Orrella dioscoreae: one gene and its partner. The protein of the gene in region 1 interacts with the protein of each later gene in a pairwise test. Links are inferred from orthologs where the notes say so. Each region holds a gene or a part of one and is shown in the gene's direction. Other genes may lie near its edges. The genes, in order: ODI_RS16540 and ODI_RS19810.

Region 1 (7,778 bases):
CGCCAGGTGCGCATCGAAGGACCGGTGGAAAAAGTCAGCGCCGCCGACTCCGACGCCTATTACAAGGTGCGCCCGCTGGGCTCGCGCATCGGCGCCTGGGCCTCGAAGCAGAGCCAGCCCATCAGCCGCGACGAACTGGAAGCCCGCAACGCGCAATACACGGCCTCGCTGGGCGAAGACCCGCCCCGGCCGCCGCATTGGGGCGGTTACCGCCTGCGGCCGGAAAGCATGGAATTCTGGCAGGGCCGCCCTTCCCGCCTGCATGACCGCCTGGTCTATCGCCGCGACGACGGCGGCATCTGGCGCGTCGTCCGTCTGTCGCCCTGACCTTGCCTCGACACCCCCACACGCCACGACCGGCCTCATCCGCGCCCGCTGCGCCCGCCTGATCGCCCCAGCATGACCGCAACGCCCACTGCCACCGACCCCGCCCACTTCCGCACCACGCTGGGCCGCTTCGCCACCGGCGTGACCATCGTCACGACGCGCGACGCGGCCGGCGCCCCGGCCGGCCTGACCGTCAGTTCCTTCAACTCGGTCTCGCTCGAGCCGCCGCTGGTGCTCTGGAGCCTCTCGCTGACCTCGTCCTCGCTGCCCCTCTTCGAGCAGTGCGACCGCTACGTCGTGAACGTGCTGGCGGCGGGACAGCTCTCGCTGGCCTCGCGCTTCGCGCGCGGCACGGCCGCCGAACGCTTCCAGGACCTGACGCTGGCCGAGGCCCCTGGCGGCGCGCCCATGCTGGCCGAACCCGGCGCGGCGTGGTTCGAATGCCGCAACCGCAGCCGCTACCGTGAAGGCGACCACCTGATACTGGTGGGCGAAGTGGAGCACTGCGGCTATACCGACGCGCCGCCGCTGGTCTATCACGCCGGCGGCTTCGACCTCACCCCCGCACTGCCGCGATGACGACGATGCGTGCCGTCCCGGTGCCCCGATGAGCCACGCCTTCGACATCGACTGCGTGGTGATCGGCGCGGGCGTCGTCGGCCTGGCCGTGGCGCGGGAACTGGCGCTGGCCGGACGCGACGTGCTGGTTGCCGAAGCCAGCGAAGCCATCGGCACCGGCACCAGCTCGCGCAATTCCGAAGTGATCCATGCCGGCATCTATTACCCTGCCGGCAGCCTGAAGGCGAAGCTCTGCGTCGAAGGCAAGCACCTGCTGTACGCCTATTGCGCCGAACGCGGCATCCCGCACGCACGCCTGGGCAAGCTCATCGTCGCCACGCGCCCCGAACAGAATGCCCAGCTGGAAGGCATCGCCGCCCGGGCACGCGCCAACGGCGTGGATGACCTGCGCCAGATCGATGCCGCCGAGGCGCGCGCGCTGGAGCCGGCCTTGCACTGCACGGCCGCGCTGCTGTCGCCGTCGACGGGCATCGTGGACAGCCACGCGCTGATGCTCGCCTTCCAGGGCGACGCCGAAAACGCGGGCGCACAATGCGTCTTCCATACGCCGCTGCTGTCCGGCCGCTTGCGGCCTCACGGCGGCTTCGACTTGCAGTTCGGTGGCGAGGACGGCATGCATCTGTCCTGTGCCACGCTGGTCAACGCAGCGGGCCTGCATGCGCCCACCCTGGCGCGGCGCATCGAAGGCCTGCCGCCGGACACCCTGCCCCAGGCCTATCTGTGCAAAGGCAGTTATTTCACACTGAGCGGCCGCGCGCCGTTTTCGCGGCTGATCTATCCCGTCCCGCAAGCCGCCGGCCTGGGCGTGCACCTGACGCTGGACATGGGCGGCCAGGCCAAGTTCGGCCCGGACACCCAGTGGATCGAGCACGAGGACTACAGCCTGGACCCCGCGCGCGCGGATGTGTTCTACGAGGCCGTGCGCGCCTATTGGCCAGGCCTGCCCGACGGCGCCCTGGCGCCGGGCTACACCGGCATCCGGCCCAAGATCTCCGCCCCTGACGCCCCCGCCGCCGACTTCGTCATCGCCGGACCCGCCATCCATGGCGTGCCCGGGCTGGTGAACCTGTTCGGCATAGAATCACCGGGACTGACCGCCAGCCTGGCGATCGCCCGGGCCGCCGCGGCCGCCCTGCTTTCCTGACCACGTTCCCATCATGTCGCAACACAACGATTTCATCCTGACCCTCTCCTGCCCGGACCGCACCGGCATCGTCTACCGCGTGAGCGGCCTGCTGTTCGAGCTCCAGGGCAACATCCTGGACGCGCAGCAGTTCGGCGACGAAGAGACGGGCCGCTTCTTCCTGCGCGTGCACTTCGACCTGCCGCAGGACATCGACGCCGACACGCTGCGCGCCCGGTTTTCGACGCTGGCCGCCGACTACGGCATGGACTGGCAGATCCACGACGCGCGCCGCAAGGCGCGCCTGCTGATCATGGTCAGCAAGCAGGGCCACTGCCTGAACGACCTGGTATTCCGCACGCACAGCGGCCAGTTGCCGGTGGAGATCGCCGCGGTGGTGTCCAACCACCCCGACTTCGCGCCGCTTGCGCAGTCCTACGGCATTCCTTTCCATCACCTGCCGGTCACACCCGACACCAAGGCGCAGCAGGAGCAACAGATCCTGGCGCTGGCCGAGCGCGAGCGCATCGACCTGGTGGTGCTGGCCCGCTACATGCAGATCCTGTCGCCCGACCTGTGCCGCGCGCTGTCGGGCCGCGCCATCAACATCCATCACAGCTTCCTGCCCAGCTTCAAGGGCGCGCGCCCGTATCACCAGGCCCACACCCGCGGCGTGAAGATCATCGGCGCCACGGCCCATTACGTCACGCCGGACCTGGACGAAGGCCCCATCATCGAACAGGACATCGAGCGCGTGGACCACACGCTGAGCGCGGCGGACCTGGCCCAGGTGGGCAGCGACGTGGAATCGCTGGTGCTGTCGCGCGCCGTGCGCAGCCATGTCGAGCACCGCATCCTGCTGAACGGCCACCGCACGGTCGTCTTCCGCTGAAGGGAAACCTGCTTGCGCAAGGTAATCGCGCGCTTCGCCGCCCTCCCCGCCCAACCATATACGGGGATTCTCGCTATGGCATCCGACATCACCCGAGAGCACAGTTGCGAAGCAGGCAACGTGAGCCATGCGAAAGCCGCGTCCTGTCGGGGCGCGGCGCTGGTGTTACGTATCGAACTGCGCCAAATCCAGCCCGTCATCTACCGCACGATCGTTGTGCCCAGCCGGATCACGCTGCGTAAGTTGCACGTGACCATCCTGCTGGCGATGGGCTGGCAAGGTGGACACCTGCACGAGTTCGTCATCAACGGCGTGCGTTACGGTGAACCCGACCCGGACTATCCGCAAGCCGGCCTGCAAAGCGAAAAGCGCGTAAGTCTGAATAAGGTCATCCAAGGCGCCAGTAGCTTCGATTATGTCTACGACTTAGGGGACCACTGGGAGCACGAAATTCAAGTGCTGGATGCGACCGAGTTCAACGAACCGCTGGGCGGACCGTGGTGCCTGGAAGGGGCCAATGCTTGCCCGCCGGAGGACGTCGGCGGAGAACCCGGCTATATGCACTTCCTGCAAGCCATCTCCGATCCCAACCACCCCGAGCACGACGATATGTTGCTTTGGCACGGCAAGCGCTTCGACCTTACCGCCTTCGACCTGCAGGAGGTCAACCAGCGAATGATGCAGATATGGGAGTAAGCGAGACGGTGGCGAAGTGCCTGACGGCTCCCTCTCCTCCCCTATGTCTTCTGCTGAATTGCGTGCCTGCTTGCAACCGCTACTCATCAGACAGTATGACGTCGCCAGCGCGCTTCTCAAGCGCATCAACCTCCTTGGCCGGATTCGTCAGAAATTGCCCCATCTCCCCGCAAACGCCGTCCCGATCTCAAACCCCGCCTCGATCTTCTCCTCGTCAAAGATCGGCTTCAGCGCCCCAGGGTGTCCGTCGTGTCCCGGTTCAAGGACGCGATCGTCTCGGCTGCACTCTTGCCCGTCAGCGCCTGCTGGGCAGCTTCGTCGCGGATCTCGATCACGCCTTCGCTGATGCCGCTGCGCGTGGTCGAGCTGGCGCTGCCGCTGGCTGACAGCGCTACAGGCAAGCCCATCGACAAACCGGACTTGTCCGACGGAACACTGCTAGCAGGCTTGGCATTGCCGCCCGCAGCGACATTCCCGTGCTTGTCTTGACCGACGCCGCCCTGACCGGCGCTTTCCCCGCCACCGCCACCAAACGAGTACCCGCCACCCACGCTCACCTGGCTGGCCGAGTACGTCGCACGGTTCTTGATGTCCTCGACCGTCAGCGTGCCCGTGCTCAGGTGATTCAAACCATCGGCCACTGCCTGTTGGCTGCTGGAGATCACGCTGCCGATCAGCGTGGTGTTGCCCCCCACGTCGATCAGGAAACCGCCGTCACCTGCCTTCAGCCCCGTCTGCTGCGTGACCGAGGCGTAGTCGCTGTTCATCTTGCCGCGACCGACGTTGCCTGCAATGGAGCCCGGCACCGCGCAGGTCACGCAGACGCTGCCGCTGAAGCCAGCGTTCTTCTGCTTCGATTGGTACGTGCTGGTGTCCTGCAGACTCTCCAGCAACAGGTTGCCGCCTACCGACGCAAGAATCTGGTCGGCCTGGCCCACTGCACCCCGCAACGAGGTGTCGCCGCCCGATTGCAGCGCCAGCACGTTGCCTGCCGTGACGTTGGTTTGCGTCCAGGTGCTGTCGCGGCCATCCGAGTTGCCGCGGCCGCTGGAGACGCCTGCGTTGACCGACACGCCGCCGCCTTCCACGCCCAGCGTGATGCCCACGCCCACGCTCGCGCTGCTGCTCTTGTTCTTCGTCTGCTGCGACGCCAGGTTCTTTGCCGCCTACTGCCAGTCAGGCCTACTCCACATTATTGTTACGGATAGAGGTGGCCAAATTAGCTCATAGCTAGTGAACAGACATGACAAATAGGATCACCGTTAATTAACGATCAAAAAATTTTGATAAAATCCAAAACCCACCAACGCACAAGTCACACAGGAACAAACAAAGAAATTAAATATTCCCCACCAAGTTCTTTTTTTAATTCTTCGCTTATCAACTCACCCTCTTCTGCAAATTTCCTCTCTTCCTCCGTGGTTTTAAACCCAGACAGAGCCGGATCATCGACATTTAAGGAGGCATCATAGGCAGCAGCCCATTTTTTAATTCTTATCTTAAGCGCATCGCTTAGAGGTAACACGTCCGGGTCAATATCTCCGAACTCCGCAGAATCATCATGCCATAGAGGATGGCAGTGATAATCAGGCATAAATTTTATTTTTTTCACAAAATCCATTTTTAATTTTTTCCAAAAATTTTAGCTATCCCCTCCCTCCATGACCAGAGTTAGATCCGTGGGCGACTAATAATCACCTTCCACTTCGGTGAGATTGATGCTGCCATCGCCATGGGGCCGAAATTTAGCTAACAAGGGATTTGTCAACTCTGCTGCGATATTACATCTAGGCATGATTCGATTGCTTAAAATCGAAATTTCAGACTAATAGAACTCAACCGTATCCCAATCAATTCCCAATATTGGCCCATCTGCCCATCTAATAAATTCCAACTCTAACAAACGGCCGAACTCGTCCGCGTAAAGCAGTATCGATATCTCTTCACCATCACAGTCGGACGCTTTTGCTTCCACCGAATAAAGGTGCTGCCCATGTGAGCCAGTACGGTTGTATCCCTCTAAGAAAAACACCAAACATTCTTCATTAGAATGTGTGGATTCTATTTTTGCGCAGCTGAGGTCTTGCAGCAAAATATCCTTTTCGCTGCCAGGGAGGCGCGAAGCAAACCCCTGAATCAAGTTCCTCTCCTGATAACTCAGTTCTCTCATTTCACTTAACCGGAAAAATAGTTCCAACATTTACAGCCCCTCCAGGCAATAGCCTGGCACGATATTCCACCTGCACCCCGTCTATAAAAAGTCTTCCAGAGACATTGGCATTCTCAGTCATGGCCGCCCTCATCTGCTGAATTTCTTTCGCAACAATGGCCTCTGCTTTAGCTACATTGACGCCCTCTTTCTGGAGACGACTACTGTAATGCGCGGTTCGAAAAATCGTTTGCTCTGCCCCCGAGGCAGTTTTCCCCGCCGTAGCAAGCGCATTTGCCTTCGCAGCGCTCACCTCAGATTGAGCGGCCGCCGCAGATGCCGCCCCGCTAACGAGCACCCCACCAATGACACCAGACTCCGATAGAAAAGCACTGTGCCAAATCTTCCGGGCGATAAAGCTGTCATCAGAGCTCAGATCGGCCAGCCCGTCCAGGATCGCCAATTCCTCCGGCTTCCACCCCGACCGCTGAAGCTCAGCCAAGGCATCAGCCCCGCCATCTGCATCCCGCAATTGCTGCTCACAAGCTGCTTCCCCCTCTGCCTTACAACCGAACAGCTTCGAGCCACCTCGTGAGACGCTGATGTCCTCGTACTTCTCCTTCGTCTCCTGCTGACACGCTGCTGGATCTCCTGCCGTCCTGCACAGCCTTAGATCATCCATCAGCGTCTGAATCTCTCCAGGCTTCAGGTAGTTGTTCTCGGCCTCGGTGCGCGCAGCCACCACGGCGGCAACCGCTTCAACCCCCGTCCCCAGGCTGATTGCAGCAACGATGCTGGAAATCAGGTTAACGCGAGACTCCTTCTCTTCCGAGCCTGCCGTCGCGCTGCTGCCTAGCAGCGCGCCCAGCACGGAGCTGGCGCTTGCGCCAAGCGCGCCTGCGCCGCAAGCACCGGCACTTGCCGCTGCTCCCACACATCCCACTACTGCGTGAAGCGCCGCACGAGCCGCCTCTGCTTCTGACCCTGTGCCCAGGGCGTCAGCGATAGATTTAACCTCGCTCGCAGCGAGCCCTTGCAGATAGTTCACCGCAGCCGATTGGACGAACTGGCCTGCTCCGCCCGTGACGTTACCGCCCGCTCCTGCGGCGACGGCGCTCAGAATCCGCCGATAGGAACCGCTAGCGCCCCACTGCCTATCCAACAAGATCGCATCGGCTTTGGCCTGATCTCGCTCAGCCTCTGTCAGCGACATATCGCCAGCACGCTTCTCAAGCGCATCCACCTCCCTCGCCCGATTCGTCAGGAACTGACCCATCTCCCCCGCAAACGCCGTCCCGATCTCGAAGCCGGCCTCGATCTTCTCCTTGTCAAAGATCGGCTTCAGCGCCCCCAGGGTATCCGTCGTGTCCCGGTTCAAGGACGCGATCGTCTCGGCCGCGCTCTTGCCCGTCAGTGCCTGCTGGCCCGCTTCATCTCGGATCTCGATCACGCCTTCGCTGATGCCGCTGCGCGTGGTCGAGCTGGCGTTGCCGCTGGCTGACAGCGCCACCGGCAGGCCCATAGACAAACCGGACTTGTCCGACGGAACACTGCTGGCAGGCTTGGCATTGCCGCCCGCAGCGACGTTCCCGTGCTTGTCTTGACCGACGCCGCCCTGGCCTGCGCTTTCCCCGCCATCACCACCAAATGTGTACCCGCCACCCACGCTCACCTGGCTGGCCGAGTATGTCGCACGGTTCTTGATGTCCTCGACCGTCAGCGTGCCCGTGCTCAGGTGGTTCAAGCCGTCGGCCACCGCCTGCTGGCTGCTGGAGATCACGCTGCCGATCAGCGTGGTGTTGCCCCCCACGTCGATCAGGAAACCACCGTCACCCGCCTTCAATCCCGTCTGCTGCGTGACCGAGGCGTAGTCGCTGTTCATCTTGCCGCGACCGATGTTGCCTGCAATGGAGCCCGGCACCGCGCAGGTCACGCAGACGCTGCCGCTGAAGCCAGCGTTCTTCTGCTTCGATTGGTACGTGCTGGTGTCCTGCAGACTCTCCAGCAGCAGG
Region 2 (7,472 bases), 750 kb from region 1 along the record:
TTGCCATAGCCGTTCACCCGCGTGCTGATGCGGTACGTGGTCGACAAGGACAATTCGGTGCTGCCGTCGGGCAGCGCGCGCAGGTCATAGCGGCCGCGCAGCACGTCGAAATAACGGTCGCCGATGACCACGTGCGGGTCGAGCTTCTTCAGGGTGTCGCGCGCGGGCGAAACATCCACGTCGTAGGCCAGCAGTCGGCCAGGCTCCCAGGCGGTGACGTGCTCGCGGAAGCGCACGTTGTCTTCCCAATAAAGGTCGCGCACCGCGCCCACGCCCTGCCCGGTCATGAGCGCCGCGCGCGGGCGCGGCAGGCCGATGGCATGCGAGAAGCTGGGCTGCAGTTCGCTGTCGCGGATGTCGGGCACCTGCACCAGCGTGGCCCAGACCGCGCCGGGCGCGGCGGCGATGACGATGCGGTCGGACACCGTGATGTGCTCGACCTGCGTGGGCACCACCATCGGTTCCAGCGGCCCCAACAGGATGGGCAGCACCAGCACCGACGCCAGCGTGGCGCGCTGCGCCGCGCGCTGGCGCCAGCGCGTGAGCAGCCAGCCGGCCAGGACGCCGCCCAGGGAGGCGGCGGGAAACAGCACCGGCGCCAGCATGACGAGGCAGATGAGGGTTTCGACGGCGACGATGACGAGCCCGAGGAAGACGATCAGCACCGACACCCAGGGCGCCAGGATGCGATAGCCCCAGCGGGCCTGGCGTGCGGGCGGGCTCAGGCAGACGGTGGCCGCGCCCATGAAGAAGGGCAGGCCGAACAGGCCCATGCCCGACACGAATTCGCGCTTGAGCGGCGTGAAGCCTGCGAGGACCGCGTACAGCCCCAAGGAGACGAGCGCGCCCAGCAATACACCGCCCAGGGCGGCCAGGAACGCCCGCTGCGCGGGCCGCTGCCAATAGCGGACGGGAACCTCGGCGGGGGGCGTATCTGGGGACATGGCAGGCGGCGGCTGTAGGGTGGCGCAACCTTAGCACGGCGCTTGCAGGCACGCCTCTCCTAAATCCGGTACGCTTCTGGATTGACTATCAAGGAGCCCGCCATGGCAACCGCATCCGCCCGCCACATCCTGGTTTCGACCGAAGCCAAGTGCAACGAACTGAAGGCCGCCATCGAAAACGGCGCCGACTTCGGCCAGGTTGCACGCGAAAACTCGAGCTGCCCCTCCAGCCGCGACGGCGGCAACCTGGGCACCTTCGGCCGCGGCCAGATGGTCCGCGAATTCGACGAAGTCGTCTTCAGCGCCCCCGTGAACGTCGTGCAGGGTCCGGTGAAGACCCAGTTCGGCTACCACCTGCTGGAAGTGACCAGCCGCAAGGACTGATCGCTGCCTTGCGCAGGAAAGAGAAGCCCGGCATTGCTTGCCGGGCTTTTTTTCGTCCTTGCGCGACGCCCAGCCAGCCAGGGTGCAGCCTATCGTTACTGCACGGCCACGCCCATTTGGGTAGGATGGAACGCCCGTGCACGGCACCACGCCATGCACGGCAACAGTGTCCCGCCTCTTGCGGGACACGCCCGGGAGCCGCGCGCGTTGCGGCTCGCCTCACCTGACGAAGGAGCGGAACATGGGTAGCTTTGCCAAGCAGACACAGGCGCACGTGCGCGAGGACGATGTGGTCTTCACGCTGGAAACCGGCGGCGTGCCGCGCCAATTCGAGATTTCCGGCGACGTGCTGCGCCAGCGTTATGGCGCGGCGGACGGCTCGGGCAGCGAGCTGCTCAAGGCCTTCGAGACGGCGCGCTCGGACATCGAGGATGTCGCGAAGCAGGCAAAGTGGGTGCCCACGGACGGCCCGATCGACCTGGGTGAAGGAGATTTCGCGGGCCGCTGACACCGGGCTGGCCGGTACCGCCTGATCGTACGGCGCCACGCCAATTGCGGCACTGCGCCGTGCGTGCGCGGCCGAAGCTCGTTACGATACCGTCACGGCCCCGGCCGCGGCGCTGCCTGCCGGCCGCGTCCCTCATACGGAGACAAAGAATGAGCCAAGCGAAGGCGCGCGTCGTGATACTCGACCGCGACACCCTGCCCCCGCAGATCACGGTGCGCACGCCGAACTTCCCCCACGATCTCGACAGCCACGGCCAGACGAAGCCGGACGAGGTCGCCGCCCGCATCAAGGACGCCGACGTGGTGATCCTGAACAAGGTGAAGCTGACGCGCGAAGCGATTGCCGCCGCGCCCAGGCTGCGCGTGGTGGCGGTGGCCGCCACCGGCACCGACGTGGTGGATGTTGCCGCCTGCAAGGAACGCGGCATCGTGGTGACGAACATCCGCGGCTACGCCACCCACACGGTCCCGGAGCACACCTTCGCGCTGATACTGGCCCTGCGGCGCAGCCTGCTGGCCTATCGCGACTCGGTCGCCCGCGGCCGCTGGCAGGAAAGCGGCCAGTTCTGCTATTTCGACTACCCCATCCATGATCTCGCCAACTCGACGCTGGGCATCATCGGCGACGGCGCGCTGGGCCGCTCGGTGGCCAAGCTGGGCGAGGCCTTCGGCATGAAGGTGCTGTTCGCCGCGCACAAGGGCTCGACCGGCATGGGCCCGCTGTACACGCCCTTCGAGGAAGTGCTGCGCCAGAGCGACGTGATCACGCTGCACGCCCCGCTGCTGCCCACGACCCGCAACATGATCGCCGCCCCCGAGTTCGCGCAGATGAAGCGCCATGCGCTGCTGATCAACACCGCGCGCGGCGGCCTGGTGGACGAGGCCGCGCTGGCCGACGCGCTGCGCGCAGGCACCATCGCCGGCGCGGGCTTCGACGTGACGATCGAGGAGCCGCCCGCGCAGGATCACCCCTTCATGGCGCTGCAGTCGCTGCCCAACTTCATCCTGACGCCGCACGTGGCCTGGGCCAGCCAGGAGGCCATCCAGGGCCTGGCCGACCAGCTGATCGACAACGTGGAAGCCGCCTGGCGCGGCGAACCGCGCAACGTCGTGGAGCCGCCTGCCAAGCGCTGAACGTCAATCCGCAAAAAAGAAACCGGCCATCCCTGATCGGGGATGCCCGGTTTTTTTACAGCCAGCGGCGGCGCTTACGCAGCCGTCACCGGCCGCTTGTGGAACAGCCGGATGATCGGCGGCAGCACCCAGATGGCAATGACCAGGATGCCCAATCCCGCGCTGATGGGACGCGAGAAGAACTCCATCAGGTTGCCGTCGCTGCGCATCATGGAGGTCATGAAGCTTTTCTCCAGCAGGCCGCCCAGCACCAGCCCCAGGATGATCGGCGCCACCGGGAAGCCCGCGTGCGCCAGGCCATAGGCCGCGACGCCCGCGATCAGCATCAGCACGATGTCCACCGACGAATTGTTGATGGAGTAGGCGCCGACGATGCAGAAGGCGAGCACCACCGGCATCACCACGCGCGGCGGCGTGGCCACGAACCCCTTGCCGGCGCGGATGGCGAGATAACCCACCGGCAGCAGGATGAGGTTGGCCACGAAGAACACCGTGAACAGCGCATACACCATGGCGCCGCCATCGATGAAGATGGCCGGCCCCGGATTCATGCCCTTCATGTACAGCACGCCGATCACCACCGCCGTGATGGAATCGCCCGGAATGCCGAAGACCAGCGCCGGCACCCACGAACCGCTGACGGCGGCGTTGTTGGACGACCCGGCCTCGACGATGCCTTCCATATGCCCCTTGCCGAATTTCTCGGGCGTCTTGGACGACTTCTGGCTGATGGCATAGGAGATCCAGGCCGCGATGTCCGCGCCAGCCCCTGGCAGCACGCCGATCACGCTGCCCGTACCGCTGCCGCGCAGGACGGACCGCCAGTGCTGCCGCAATGCCGGACGGACCTCGCCGAAGACCTTGCCCGAGTCCTTGACCGTGACTTTCAGGTTCGTGGCCGGTGTGGCGGTGAATTTCATCACCTCGGCAATGGCGAACATGCCGATCATGATGGGAATGAAGTTGATGCCGCCCATGAGATCCGGCACGTCGAAGGTGAAACGCGGCGAGCCAGTGATCATGTCCAGCCCGATGGTGGACAGGAACAGACCGATGCACAGCGACAGCAGCGCCTTCACGCGCGAGCCGGGGGAAATGAAAATGGCGCAGCTCAGGCCCAGCGCGGCCAGCCAGAAATACTCATAGGAACTGAAGTTCAGCGCGACCTCGGCGAGATAGGGCGCAATGAAGACGAGCACCAGCGTGCCCGCGGTGCCGCCGATCACCGAACAGACCATGGCCACCCCCAGGCACTCGCTGGCCTTGCCGCGTTGCGAGAAGGCGTAGGCCTCTTCGACGTAGGCCGCGGAGGACGGCGTGCCGGGAATGCGCAGATAGGCGCCGGGAATGTCGCCCGCGAAGATCGTGACCGCCGCGGTGGTCACCATCGCTGCGATGGCCGGGATGGGATCCATGAAGTAGGTCACCGGCACCAGCAGCGCGACAGCCATCGTGGCGGTCAGCCCCGGCACCGCGCCCACGAAGACGCCAAACAGCGCCGACACGATGATGACGACAAGGGTCTCCAGGCTGAAGACCATCATGATGCCTTCTAGAACGGCGTCCATCTCAACCTCCCAGGATGCCCAGCGGCAACGGCACTTTCAGCATGTGGACGAAGGCCACCCAGATCACCGCGGCCGTTGCGAGCGAGACCAGTGCGGCCAGCAGGAGACGCACGCCGCTGATCATCATCAGCGCGAACACGATCAGGACCAGCGTGGGGATGGCGCCCAGGCGCTCGGCGGCCAACAGATAGACGCCGACCAGCACGACGGGAATGGCCAATCGCGCGCCGTAAGTGGCGAGGATCGTGGCGGGCACGCGCGTGCGCGTGGCCCAGCCTTGCCAGAGCGGCAGGAGACTGACCAGCAGCAGCCAGGCGCCGCCCAGTGCCATGCCGGTGCCGATGAGGGAAGGGAAAAGGGAAGCGCCGTAGTCATTGCCGGGCAATGTGGGAAAGCCCTGGGCCTCTACGAGTATGTAGAGCCCCAGGGCCATGACCACGCCACCCGCCAGGAACTCGCTTAGTTTCTGTGCGAAAGGTTGGCTCATGATCTCGTCAGCATCAGCGTTTCAGGCCGAGCTTCTCCACGGTGTCGCCCATGATGGTGTCGGCCTCGGCCAGGAAGGCGTTGAAGTCGGCGGTGTTGCGCCACACGGCGCCGAAGCCCTGCTTGGCCATGAAGCTCTGGTAGATCTCGCTCTGGTAGGCCTTCTCCAGCGCGGCTTCCAGCCTGGCGACCACGGCGGGCTCCATGCCCTTGGGACCGCCGATGCCGCGCCACTCGCCCAGCGCGTACCTGGTGTCGATCACTTCGGCCAGCGTCGGCACGTCCTTGAACACCGGGTTGCGCTCGGGCGCCATGATGGCCAGCGACTTCACGCGGCCGGCGTCCATCATCGAACGCGCTTCGGGCACCGAGGTCGGGGCGATGTCGATGCCGCCGGCGACCAGGTCGGTCATCGCGGGCGCGGCGCCTTCGCTGGGAATCCAGCGCACCTTCCTGGGATCGATCTTCTGGTCGACCAGCATGCCGCCAAAGGCCACATGCCAGATGCCGCCCTGGCCCACGCCAGAGGCCTTGAACCTGCCGTCGGGCTCCTTGCGGATGGCCTCGATCAGTTCGCCCACGGTGTTGTAGGGCGAGTTGGCGGCAACCTGCACGCCGGCGTAGTCATAGTTGATCTGCGCGAGCGGCGTGAAGTCCTTGTAGGTCAGCTTGGTCAGGCCTTGCCAGTGCATCATGCTGACCTCGCCGGTCATCATGCCGATGGTGTAGCCGTCGGGCTTGGCATTCGCCAGCACGGTGTGGCCCACCACGCTGCCGCCACCGGCGCGGTTCACGACGTTCACGGGCTGGCCCAGCTCCTTTTCCATCGCGATGGCGATGGTGCGCGCGATGGCGTCGCTGCCGCCACCCGCGGCCCACGGCACGATCATCTGGATCGGGCGGGTCGGGTACTCGGCCGCGAAAGCGCCGGCCGTCAGCACCAGGGCGGCTGCGCCCATCAGGGCGCGTGCGGTCAGGGATGCGTTCATATTGTTTGTCTCCTTGTCTTGGATGCACTGCAAAAGGCGTCGCCCCGCCGTGCCACATGAGCGGCACGGCGCGTGCGGGCTAGCCTGGGTGGAACTACGTCCTGGTCAGGGACGCGATCACATCGACTGCGAGAGCAGGCGGCGATAGTCGTCCGCGCTCGCGTCGATGGGATTGGTCTTGTGGCTGTGATCGGCGAGTGCGCCCTTGATGATGCGGTCGAAGAGGTCTTCGGTGACGCCGATCTCGCTCAGGCGGGTGGGCAGGCCCAGGCGCGCGGTCAGGTCCTGGACGGCCTGCGCGACGTCTTCGCCTTCCCTGAGTCCCATGGCTTGCGCCATGCGTGCCAGCTTGTCTTCCGCGATCATGGTGGGCGCGGCCGCGTTGAAGCGGAGGGTTGCCGGCAACAGGATCGCGTTGAGCGTGCCATGGTGCAGGCCGGGGTTGATGCCGCCCAGCGCGTGGCTCAGGCTGTGCACGCAACCCAGTCCTTTCTGGAAGGCCAGCGCGCCCTGCATCGACGCGCTCATCATGTTCAGGCGCGCATCGCGGTCGCCCGGGGTCTTGGTGGCGGTCTCGATGTGCTTCCACGCACGGCGCAGGCCATCCAGCGCAATGCCGTCCGCGGGCGGGTTGAAGGCCGGCGCCATGAAGGTTTCCATGCAGTGCGCAATCGCATCCATGCCGGTGGCGGCGGTCATGCGCGCGGGCAGGCCGAGCGTGAGCGCCGGATCGCAGATGGCGACGCGCGGCACGACGAAGGGCGAGATGACGCCGACCTTGCGCCCGTCGTCCAGGATCAGGATGGCGCCGCGGCCCACTTCGCTGCCGGTGCCGGCGGTGGTGGGAATGGCGATGACCGGCGCGGTGGCGGCGGTGATGCGGGCCAGGCCGCCTTCGATGACGGCGAACTGGCGCAGCGGGCCTTCGTGCGTGGCGCACACGGCCACGCCCTTGGCCAGGTCGATCGGCGAGCCGCCGCCCAGCGCGACAATGCCGTCGCAACGTTCCGACTGATAGAGCGCGACGGCTTCGCGCACGGCGGTTTCCGTGGGGTTCGAAGGCGTGCGGTCATACACGGCGTGCGGAAGCGGCAGCGCGGCCTGCACGGTGTCGAGCAGGCCCGCGGCGCGGATACCGGCATCGGTCACGATGAGCGGGCGCTGGATGCCGAAGCGGGCGCATTCGTCCCTGAGCAGGTCCAGCGTGCCGTAGCCGAATTGAACCTGCGTGATGTAGTTGATCAGCGCCATACGCCCCGATGTCTCCTCTTTGTTGTTCCAATCATTCCGGACGCGGAAGCGTCCAGACGTCGGCACTATAATCAGCGGGCGCAATCCCGAATAATGACAAGCGCTGATAGTCCCATAACGAGTCTTCATGTCCAGCCTTCCCTCCCTCACCTCGATCGTCTCGCGACTGCGCATGCGGCACCTGCGCCTGCTGATCGCGCTGCATGAGC

The links.
Region 2: the proteins of ODI_RS16540 (region 1) and ODI_RS19810 interact in binary tests that used the Escherichia coli proteins (3 or more experiments, as listed by UniProt). The link is inferred for Orrella dioscoreae from one-to-one orthologs.

Annotation. Positions count from the first base shown.
Region 1 is NZ_LT907988.1:3,562,898-3,570,675, forward strand. The notes cover bases 1-2,992. They hold ODI_RS16540 (NAD(P)/FAD-dependent oxidoreductase), read left to right. Parts: upstream 1-934; coding sequence 935-2,050; downstream 2,051-2,992. Other genes in these bases: pdxH (pyridoxamine 5'-phosphate oxidase), read left to right, coding at 1-327; ODI_RS16535 (flavin reductase family protein), read left to right, coding at 400-906; purU (formyltetrahydrofolate deformylase), read left to right, coding at 2,064-2,921. Also shown: ODI_RS16550 (plasmid pRiA4b ORF-3 family protein), read left to right, coding at 2,997-3,617; ODI_RS16555 (hemagglutinin repeat-containing protein), read right to left, coding at 3,845-4,771; ODI_RS16560 (hypothetical protein), read right to left, coding at 4,933-5,238; ODI_RS22350 (DUF6984 family protein), read right to left, coding at 5,443-5,817; ODI_RS16565 (hemagglutinin repeat-containing protein), read right to left, coding at 5,789-7,778. UniProt on the Escherichia coli protein: Catalyzes the dehydrogenation of L-2-hydroxyglutarate (L2HG) to alpha-ketoglutarate and couples to the respiratory chain by feeding electrons from the reaction into the membrane quinone pool.
Region 2 is NZ_LT907988.1:4,309,871-4,317,342, forward strand. Bases 2-2,687 are described here. They hold ODI_RS19810 (peptidylprolyl isomerase), read left to right. Parts: upstream 2-1,046; coding sequence 1,047-1,328; downstream 1,329-2,687. Other genes in these bases: ODI_RS19805 (SRPBCC family protein), read right to left, coding at 2-944; ODI_RS19815 (DUF1488 family protein), read left to right, coding at 1,570-1,836; ODI_RS19820 (D-2-hydroxyacid dehydrogenase), read left to right, coding at 1,986-2,687. Outside these bases: more of ODI_RS19805, read right to left, coding at 1-1; more of ODI_RS19820, read left to right, coding at 2,688-2,969; ODI_RS19825 (tripartite tricarboxylate transporter permease), read right to left, coding at 3,044-4,537; ODI_RS19830 (tripartite tricarboxylate transporter TctB family protein), read right to left, coding at 4,539-5,024; ODI_RS19835 (tripartite tricarboxylate transporter substrate binding protein), read right to left, coding at 5,038-6,012; ODI_RS19840 (iron-containing alcohol dehydrogenase), read right to left, coding at 6,130-7,263; ODI_RS19845 (LysR family transcriptional regulator), read left to right, coding at 7,391-7,472. UniProt on the Escherichia coli protein: PPIases accelerate the folding of proteins. It prefers amino acid residues with hydrophobic side chains like leucine and phenylalanine in the P1 position of the peptides substrates.